One region of the Clostridium mucosae genome, then DNA from elsewhere that is predicted to be linked to it. Evidence: predicted binding sites of a transcription regulator. Region 1 holds the regulator's gene; the other holds the start of a gene.
What was found. The regulator NrdR, encoded in region 1, represses ribonucleotide reductase genes. The targets are predictions, from matches to a motif close to CACNANATNTNGTG.
Positions count from the first base shown of each region.

Region 2: nrdD (anaerobic ribonucleoside-triphosphate reductase) is a predicted target of NrdR. The motif match lies at 2,179-2,192, and genes of this name have one in related genera.

Region 1 covers NZ_JANKAF010000008.1:54,208-58,976, forward strand. The annotation lists gene spoIIGA (sigma-E processing peptidase SpoIIGA) at 1-712, shown strand, start outside; gene sigE (RNA polymerase sporulation sigma factor SigE) at 721-1,428, shown strand; gene sigG (RNA polymerase sporulation sigma factor SigG) at 1,510-2,283, shown strand; gene NSA50_RS10430 (YlmC/YmxH family sporulation protein) at 2,411-2,728, shown strand; gene nrdR (transcriptional regulator NrdR) at 2,809-3,264, shown strand; gene pgeF (peptidoglycan editing factor PgeF) at 3,426-4,163, shown strand; gene NSA50_RS10445 (winged helix-turn-helix domain-containing protein) at 4,176-4,769, shown strand, end outside.
Region 2 covers NZ_JANKAF010000005.1:128,416-133,184, reverse strand. The annotation lists gene nrdD (anaerobic ribonucleoside-triphosphate reductase) at 44-2,161, opposite strand; gene NSA50_RS08195 (DegV family protein) at 2,488-3,333, shown strand; gene NSA50_RS08190 (PadR family transcriptional regulator) at 3,335-3,796, shown strand; gene NSA50_RS08185 (hypothetical protein) at 3,865-4,065, shown strand; gene NSA50_RS08180 (ferredoxin) at 4,101-4,289, opposite strand; gene NSA50_RS08175 (Mrp/NBP35 family ATP-binding protein) at 4,361-4,769, opposite strand, start outside.

The sequences.
Region 1 (4,769 bases):
TAAATATAATAAAACTATTTATTTTGCAGCTGTAATTGGATCGCTTTATACGATAGTATTATTCTTTGAAAATAGTATTTTAACATCTTTACCATTTAAACTTTTAGTAGTCTTAATAATGGTCACAATTTCAAATAAAAGTTTTAAAATACTTAGTATTATAAAAGCTTCAATAACATTTTTAATTATGTCATTTACACTAGCTGGATTTTGTTTTAGTTTTTCGTTGATGGACAACCAGTACAGTATCTTTGATTCTTTTAAAATAAGTAATTATTCTATGAAGGATTTATTAATATCAATAATGATACTATACATAGTTATAGTTAGGGTAGTAGATTACTTAAGGGAAAGAGCTGTAATTAATAATTTTATATATGAAATTGAAATATCGGATGAAAAAAACACATTATTTATTAAAGGATTATTAGATACTGGAAATGCTTTAAGAGAGCCTGTTACTAATTTGCCTTGTATTATAATAGAAAATGATTTTTTAAATGGATTTGAGATACAAAAGGATGAAGAATTTTACATTCCTTATAGCACTATTGGAGAGGAAGGAAATTTAAAGGGGTTCAAAAGTGAAAAAGTAAGAATTCGTGGAGAAGATAAAGAATGGAGAACTATAGAAGCTATAATTTGTAGCTGTAAAAATAAATTAAGTAAGGAAAATGAATTTAACGCATTATTATCAAGAGGAGTAATATAGGTGAGAATATGATGAATTTAAGAGTATTAATAAATAGAATTTTACAAAGACTTAAAATTTTTAAGAATGAAGTCAATTACGTGGGAGGAAATGATGCACTTCCACCACCTTTAAAAAAGGAGGAAGAAGAAGAACTTGTAGAGAAACTTATACATGGTGATGAATCTATAAGGGATATATTAATTGAAAGAAACTTAAGATTAGTAGTATATATAGCAAGAAAATTTGAAAACACAGGAGTATGCGTAGAGGATTTAATTTCTGTAGGAACTATTGGATTAATAAAGGCGGTTAATACTTTTAATCCAGAGAAAAAGATAAAATTAGCTACGTACGCTTCTAGATGTATAGAAAATGAAATTTTAATGTATTTAAGAAGAAATAGTAAAGTAAAAGCAGAAATATCTTTTTATGAGCCATTAAATATTGATTGGGATGGTAATGAACTTTTATTATCAGATATTTTAGGAACTGAAAATGATATTGTTTATAATTTGATTGAAGATGAGGTTGATAGACAGTTATTATTTTTAGCATTAAAGCATTTAAATGATAGGGAAAAAGAAATAGTTAAGCTAAGATTTGGTTTAAATGGTACTAGAGAAAAGACTCAAAAAGAGGTTGCAGATATGCTTGGAATATCTCAATCATATATTTCAAGGTTAGAAAAGAAAATAATAAATCGATTGAAAAAAGAAATCAATAAAATGATATAGGTTGTCTTTAGTATAAAATTAATCACTCTCGGGGATAATTTTTAATGCAGTATGTTATTACTTCCGAAGGGGTTGATGAGCTTGATTATTAATAAAGTAGAAATATGTGGAGTAAATACTTCAAAACTACCTATATTAAAAGAAAAAGAAAAAAGAGAGTTACTTTTAAAAATGAGAGACGGAGATAAGGGTGCTAGAGAAACTTTTATTAAAGGTAATTTAAGATTGGTTTTAAGTGTTATACAAAGATTTAATAATAGAGGTGAAAATGTTGATGACTTATTCCAAGTTGGCTGTATAGGGCTAATGAAGGCAATAGATAATTTTGATTTAGGTCAAAATGTTAAATTTTCAACTTATGCAGTACCAATGATAATAGGGGAAATAAGGAGATATTTAAGGGATAATAACTCAATAAGGGTTAGTAGATCACTAAGAGATATAGCTTATAAAGCTTTATTAGTAAGAGATAAACTAATAAAGGAAAATAACAAAGAACCTACTGTTTCACAAATAGCTAAAGAACTTAATTTACCAAGAGAAGAAGTAGTATTTGCATTAGATGCTATTCAAGATCCAGTATCTCTATTTGAGCCTATATATCATGATGGTGGAGACGCCATTTATGTTATGGATCAAATAAGTGACTCAAAAAACAGTGATGAAAATTGGCTTGAAAATATATCTATAAAAGAGGCAATGAAAAAGTTAAATGATAGGGAAAAACTTATATTAACATTAAGGTTTTTTAATGGAAGAACTCAAATGGAAGTTGCTGACGAAATAGGAATATCTCAAGCTCAAGTTTCAAGATTGGAGAAAACTGCATTAAAGCATATGAGAAAGTATGTATAGAGCTCTTTTAATAGAGCTCTTTTAAAATAATAAAAGATGTACATGCTATTAATTTTGTATTGAATAAATTAAATCTTAAGAACATAAGAATATTTATTATAGGCGATTATTTAAAGGGGGATTTTTTATGGGATTATTTGATAATATCAAAACTGAAAATGAAATGTATTCTGAAGTAGAAGAAGATGATTTATTACTACATTCTTTAAATGCATTAAGAACTATGGAAGTCATAGATATTAAAACAGGATCGAAAATGGGATATATAAAAGATTTTGTTATTAATATAGAAGAAAGTAAGGTTATATCAATAATATTACCAGGAACCGCTAAGGGCTGGTTTAGTAAGGAAGAAGATTTAGAAATACCATGGAGTAAGGTTAAAAAAGCAGGAGTAGAAGTTATATTAGTTGATAGTTCTGATATAGAAGGATTTAATTTATAAAATAATATCTAGTAAAATTCTAAAAAAATCTGTATAATCTATATATACTTAAGACAATACTTAGGAAAGGCGTGAATAAAATGAGATGTCCTTTTTGCTCCTTTGAAGAGAGTAAGGTAGTAGATTCTAGATCTACAGATGATAATACTACTATTAGAAGAAGAAGAGAATGTTTGAACTGCAATAAAAGATATACTACATATGAAAAGGTTGAAGATATTCCGATATTAGTTGTTAAGAGAGATTTGACAAGAGAAAATTTTAATAAAGAAAAGATAATTAATGGTCTAATTATAGCTTGTCAAAAAAGACCAATATCAAGAAAACAAATAGAAGAGTTAGCAGAAGACGTTGAAAAGGCTATTTCAAATAAAATGATAACAGAAGTTAATTCTAAAATCATTGGAGAAATGGTAATGGAGAGGCTTAAAAATTTAGATGAAATATCATATGTTAGATTTGCTTCTGTTTATAGACAATTTAAAGATATAAATACTTTTTTAGAAGAAATTAAAAATTTGGTATCTAATGAATAAAAAGTTAACTTAAAGTAGAAATTTTCTATTTTAAGTTAACTTTTTTTATGTAAAAAACAAGATTAAAAGTAAGTTAAAACATGATTAATAAAGTAAAAAAAAATAGAAAACATACTTAATAAATGGTAAAATGTATTAAAACAAATTAAAGAGGTGACTACATGATAAACTTATCTGTAAGGGATTTTAAGTTAAAAAAAGATTTTTTAGTTTATGATTTAGGAAAAATAGAGCTAGTTTTTTCAACAGCAGAAAAAGATAGAAGTTTTAATAGACATACAGAGGATGGAGTTAATAATTTAAAAAGTATAATAAAAGATTTTGATTTAAGTGACATTGTTTATTTAAATCAAATCCATAGTGATAAAATTTATACTTATGACAAAAATTATATAAATATAAAAGATGAAGAAGGAGATGCTTTAATTACAAAAGAGAAAAATATAGCAATAGGGGTGTTTACAGCAGATTGTGTGCCAATAATAATAGTGAATGAAAAAAGTAATATAGTAGCAACTATTCATAGTGGGTGGAAGGGAACATTTAACTCAATAGCTTTGAAGACTTTATTAAGAATGAAGGATGAGTTTAATATAGATATAAATGAAACAAAGGTTTTTATAGGACCACATATAAGAAAGTGTTGTTATGAAATCTCTGAAGAATTGAAAGAAAAATTTATAGAAAAGACCATGATAGAAGAAGATAAATTATTTGATGGAAAAAATTTAAGTATGCAAGAATGTATCTTAAAAGATTTAAGAGAATTTGGGATAAATGAAAATAATATATATTCACTAAATTTATGTACACATTGTGAGAAGAATATAAAGTTATATTCATATAGAAAATCAGTTGGTACTTACGGAAGACTATTTTCATTTGCATTTATAAAATAGGGAGGAATATTAATGGCAGAAGAAAAAATACTAGTAGTTGATGATGAGGACCATATAGTAGAACTCATAAGCTATAATTTAATGAATTCAGGTTATAAAGTTTTAACTGCTAATAATGGAATAGATGCTGTTAAACTAGCAAAAGAAGAAAATCCAAAGCTTATACTATTAGATTTAATGATTCCTGGATTAGATGGATATGATGTCTGTAAAGCTATAAGAAGTGATAATGATACTAAAGATATATCGGTTATAATGTTAACAGCAAAAGGAGAAGAGTTAGATAAAATATTAGGGCTTGAGCTTGGCGCTGATGATTATATGACAAAACCTTTTTCAATAAGAGAATTACTAGCAAGAATAAAAGCAGTTTTAAGAAGAACCAAGTCATTAGGGGGAAGCGAGGAGATATTTAAGACAAAGGGAATTCTAATAAACTTTGATAGAAGAGAAGTAATTATATCTGATAAAAAAATAGATTTAACACTAAAGGAATTCGAGCTGTTAGAAATATTAATTAAAAATAAAGGGAAAATATTAACTAGAGAAACTCTTCTAGATAAAATATGGGGATATGAGTATGTTGGTGAAACGAGAACTGTAGAT
Region 2 (4,769 bases), on a different contig from region 1:
TAGGGTTATTTAAAAACCCTACTTTTTTAATAATTATAAACTTCTATAAAACTCTATAATTATTTTTTTTACTTCCAGAATGAGATATCCTATCTGCTCTTTCTTCAAACTTACCAGGTCCAAACCTTTCATCAAGACTTAAATATCCAGTCACTCTTGAAACCCCTTGAATATCCTCACTTCCGCAATCTGGACACTTTCTCTCACTACTATTTAAATACTTTCCGCAACTCTTACAATATCTTATATGAAAGTTTATTCCTAAGTAACTTATATTTGTGCACTTATATGCATAATTTAATATATCCATTATTGATTCTCCTGATGGAGTATCATCTACTTCTATATAACTTATATGTCCAGCGTTACATAGCTTATGATAAGGAGCTTCAATGTCAATTTTATCTTTTATTGATATAGGATATTTAACTGATATATGGAAACTATTAGTATAATAATCTTTATCAGTTACACCTTTAATAATTCCAAATGATTTTTTATCTTTCTTTATAAATTTTCCAGAAAGTCCTTCTGCTGGTGTAGCATAACAACTCCAATTTAATTTTGTTTCTTCTGTTGCTCTATCAATGAAACTTCTTATATGACTAACAATCTTAAATCCTAACTTTCTAGCTTCATCATCTTCTCCATGATGATGGCCAGTTAATGCAATTAAAGTTTCTGCAAGCCCAATAAATCCTATCCCCCAAGTTCCTTGCTTTAATATAGGTTCTATAGAATCCTCTTGAGATAGACCTTCAGACCCCTTAAGTAAGCCTTGCCCTGCAACAAAAGGTAAATCCTTAACCTTAAGTTTCTTTAATACGTCATATCTATAAAGTAATGATTCCTTTGCTAACTCTAATCTTTTATCTAAGATATCAAAGAAATCATCAATATTTCCTTTTGCTTGAATTCCTATTCTAGGTAAATTCATTGTCACTGGAGCAATATTACCTCTTCCCTTGCATCCTGGTTCTCCATTAATATTTTTCATTAAATAAGTTCTACACCCCATAGTTGCTGGCATATATCCCATATCATAATATTCCTTGTTAAAATCAGCATCTATATTCATAAATGTAGGATTCATCCTCTTAGCTGCAACTCTGCATGCTAATTGATATAAATAATGATATTTATCTTCTGGCTCTCTATTTATTCCCTCTTTAACTCTAAATATTATATTAGGGAATATTGGTTGTTCACCCTTGCCTAATCCCTTCTCATATTCTAATAAGAATATCTCACATATTAATGCTGCATCCTCTGAATTTGGTATACCTAGATTTATAGAACTAAAAGGAACCTGTGAGCCTGCCCTAGAATGCATTGTATTCAAATTATAAACAACACCTTGCATTGCTTGATGTATCTTCTTTTTTAATCTTTCTTCTGCTAATTTTTCTATCTTATCCTTATCTAATCCAAGCTCTTCTAATTCTAACTTTATTTCTTTTCTTGTAAGATCAACAAATACAGCCATATCATTATCAAAGTCAGGATGTGACTGCCCTCCAAACATATCATTTTGACTTGATTGAAGTAATATACAAGAAAGTTCCGCCGCTGTTTCTATCCTTTTAGGGACTTTAATAGTTCCATAACCTGTATTAAATCCTCGTTCTAATATTTCTTTTGTCGGTATGTGTAAACAATTAATGGTTAGATTATAGCTATCTAAATCATGATAATATAAATCTCCATTTTCATGTGCTTTTGCTAGATGTTTTGGCATCATAGCTAAGTTATGCCACTTATTAGACTCTGATGCTATTCTTAATAATTTAGAACTAAAATTATTTCCAACATTAGCATTATCCCTATCAGTTTCTATACCTATCTGTTCAATAGCCCTCATTAAATCTGATTTTATTTCTCTAACCTTAGTTCTCTCTTTTCTATAGCTCGAATATGCAATTTTTATATTTCTATAATTACTATCAATTAAAGATTTTTCAACTAAGTTCTGAATTTCTTCAACTGTTATCTTTTCATTGCCTGTTTCTTCAATATAATTTATTACCTTTTTTACAATATCTAATAATTCAACTTCCTTAAGCTTTTCCCCTATTTCATCCCCTGCTTTTCTTATTGCCGTAGCTATTTTCACTGAATTGAAGGAAACTTCTCTCCCATCTCTTTTTACTACATATAGCACTTAAACTACCCCCGTTACACAATATATTGTATTTATTATAGTATTCATTATACGCTCTAAAAATATTCATTTCAAATTATAATATAACTAGATTTCAATAGATATACTTCCAATACGTGGTATTTTCTTCTATATTTACTTCTTTTTATACTTATCTAAAGTTGACAAATAAAAATTTCTCTTAACAAAACTATATCAATAGTGATATAGTTTTTAATTATCAGTATTGATATATACATTTGCTATGATATAATAAAAATGTATAGATTTTGAAGATTTTGAGATGATAGAATTATATTAAATGATTTGATATTAGGAGGATTTTTATGCAAAAAATAGCATTAATAGTTGATAGCGCGTGTGATTTATCTCTTGAGACACTTAAAGAAAAAAATATTCATTTACTTCCACTTAGAATTGCTTATTCTCATAAAGAATATAGAGATAAGATAGATATATCTGCTGACGAAATTTACAATAACTTAGAAAAAGAAGTTCCTAAAACCTCTTTACCTAGTGCAGAAAATATGGAAGAAATTTTAGTTTCATTAGAAAATGAAGGATATACCCATGTTATTGCTGTAACTATTTCTAGCGGCCTATCAGGAACTTTTAACTCAATAAGATTAGCACTAGAGGATCATCCTAAGCTAACATCTTATGTATTTGATACAAAAATTTTAGCTATGCCTGAGGGTATTGTTGCATTAGAAGTAGCTAATTTAATTAATGACGGAAAAACATTTGAAGAAATAGTATCTGAAATTCCAAAAATAAGAAAACGTATTACTGGATACTTTACGATAAATACATTAGAATACTTAAAAAGAGGCGGAAGAATAGGAAAGATATCTGGTACAATAGGAGAAATGTTGAATTTAAAACCTATTGTAACTGTTGATGAAGAAGGTATCTACTATACTGTATGTAAAGCTAGAGGAAGAAAACAATCAATATTAAAGCTTACAAATATATTAAAGGATGAACTTGCTTTAGGACCTTGTAAAGTTTGGGTACTTCAAGGTGGAGCTCTAGAAGAAGCCAAAAATTTCATGGAATCTCTAAAGGGCTTAGAAAACATAGTTAGTCTTGATATCTCTCAAATAAGCCCTGCTTTAGGAGTACATGGAGGACCAGGGTTACTTGGACTAGCAATTCAAAAGGTTAATTAATATGGATAATTACAACCTTCACCTAAGCAGTATAGAAGATATAAAAGAGGAAGAAAAAAGACTCCATGAAGAATACAAAAGAAAACTTTCAGAATTAAAAAAAATTCAAAAGGAAAAGGAATCCGTTGGTCAAGTATTTACTAAAGGACTATTACCTATATATGTTCTTCATATACTTAGCATTGGTCCTTCAAATGGAAATGACATTGCAAATAAGATAGGTGAGCGTACAAACGGACTTTGGGTTCCTAGTACTGGTGGTATTTATCCTTTACTAAAAAAACTAGAAAAAGATGAATATGTAATTGGTGAATGGGATGATCCTAAAAAGAAATTTCAAAAAGTTTATTCCTTAACTCAAAAGGGAAAAGAAGAATATGAATCTAGGAAGAACCTTTTAAAACCTAAGATAGAAGAAGCATTAAAGGTATTTAAAATAATTTATAAGGACCTTTATAAATAGTTTACTTCTTGTATTATATTCTTTGATTTTGCACAAAATAACATTATCAATATTTAGGTGGTGTTATTTTGAAAGGTAAAATTATTGACTATAATTATTTTGAAGCTTTTGTGGCTTTAGATGATGATACTGTTGTTAAAGTTCCACTTACTCAAGTAAGTGATTATTTAAGTGTTGGTGCAATAGTTAATATTGATTCTAATAACTTGAGCTGTAGCACTAGTAATAAGCCTAAAATGACTCAAGATAAAATAGTAGATTTTTTTTAATAATAAAAAGATGCTTGATATCAAGCATCTTTTTATTATGATACGCTTATTGCATTTACTGGACAACTAGCTTCTGCATCCTTAGCTTCATCTTCTAATTCACTAGGAACATCAGGATTTTTAGCTACAGCCTTCCCATCATCATCCATTTCAAAAATTGATTCACAAATTGATGTACATAATCCACATCCAATACAAGTATCTTTATCTACATGAGCTTCCATACTATAATCTTCCTTTCTATATTAATATCAATAATATTTTACCCATCAATATATATTTTATGTATTTCCTACTAATACAAACCTTCAAAAATTAATGAATATAAATCATTATTTATTACATATTCCTCTGCTATTCCTTGCTCTAAAGCTTCAGTTAAATCTACATTTATAGGAAGTTCTCCAATTAAAGGCACCCCTAAATATTCAGCATGTTCCTCTGCTGACTTCTTACTAAATACTCTCATTTTAGTATCACAACCTGGACAATTTATATAAGACATATTCTCCACAACACCTCTTATTGGTAAAGGCATCTTATTTGCCATTGTTATTACCTTTTTAACTATCATAGATACCATGTCTTGTGGTGTTGAAACAATAATAAGCTCTGTAATAGGGAAGCTTTGCATTACTGTTAAAGTTATATCTGATGTTCCTGGCGGCATGTCTATTAATAAGTAATCCAGTTCTCCCCAAACC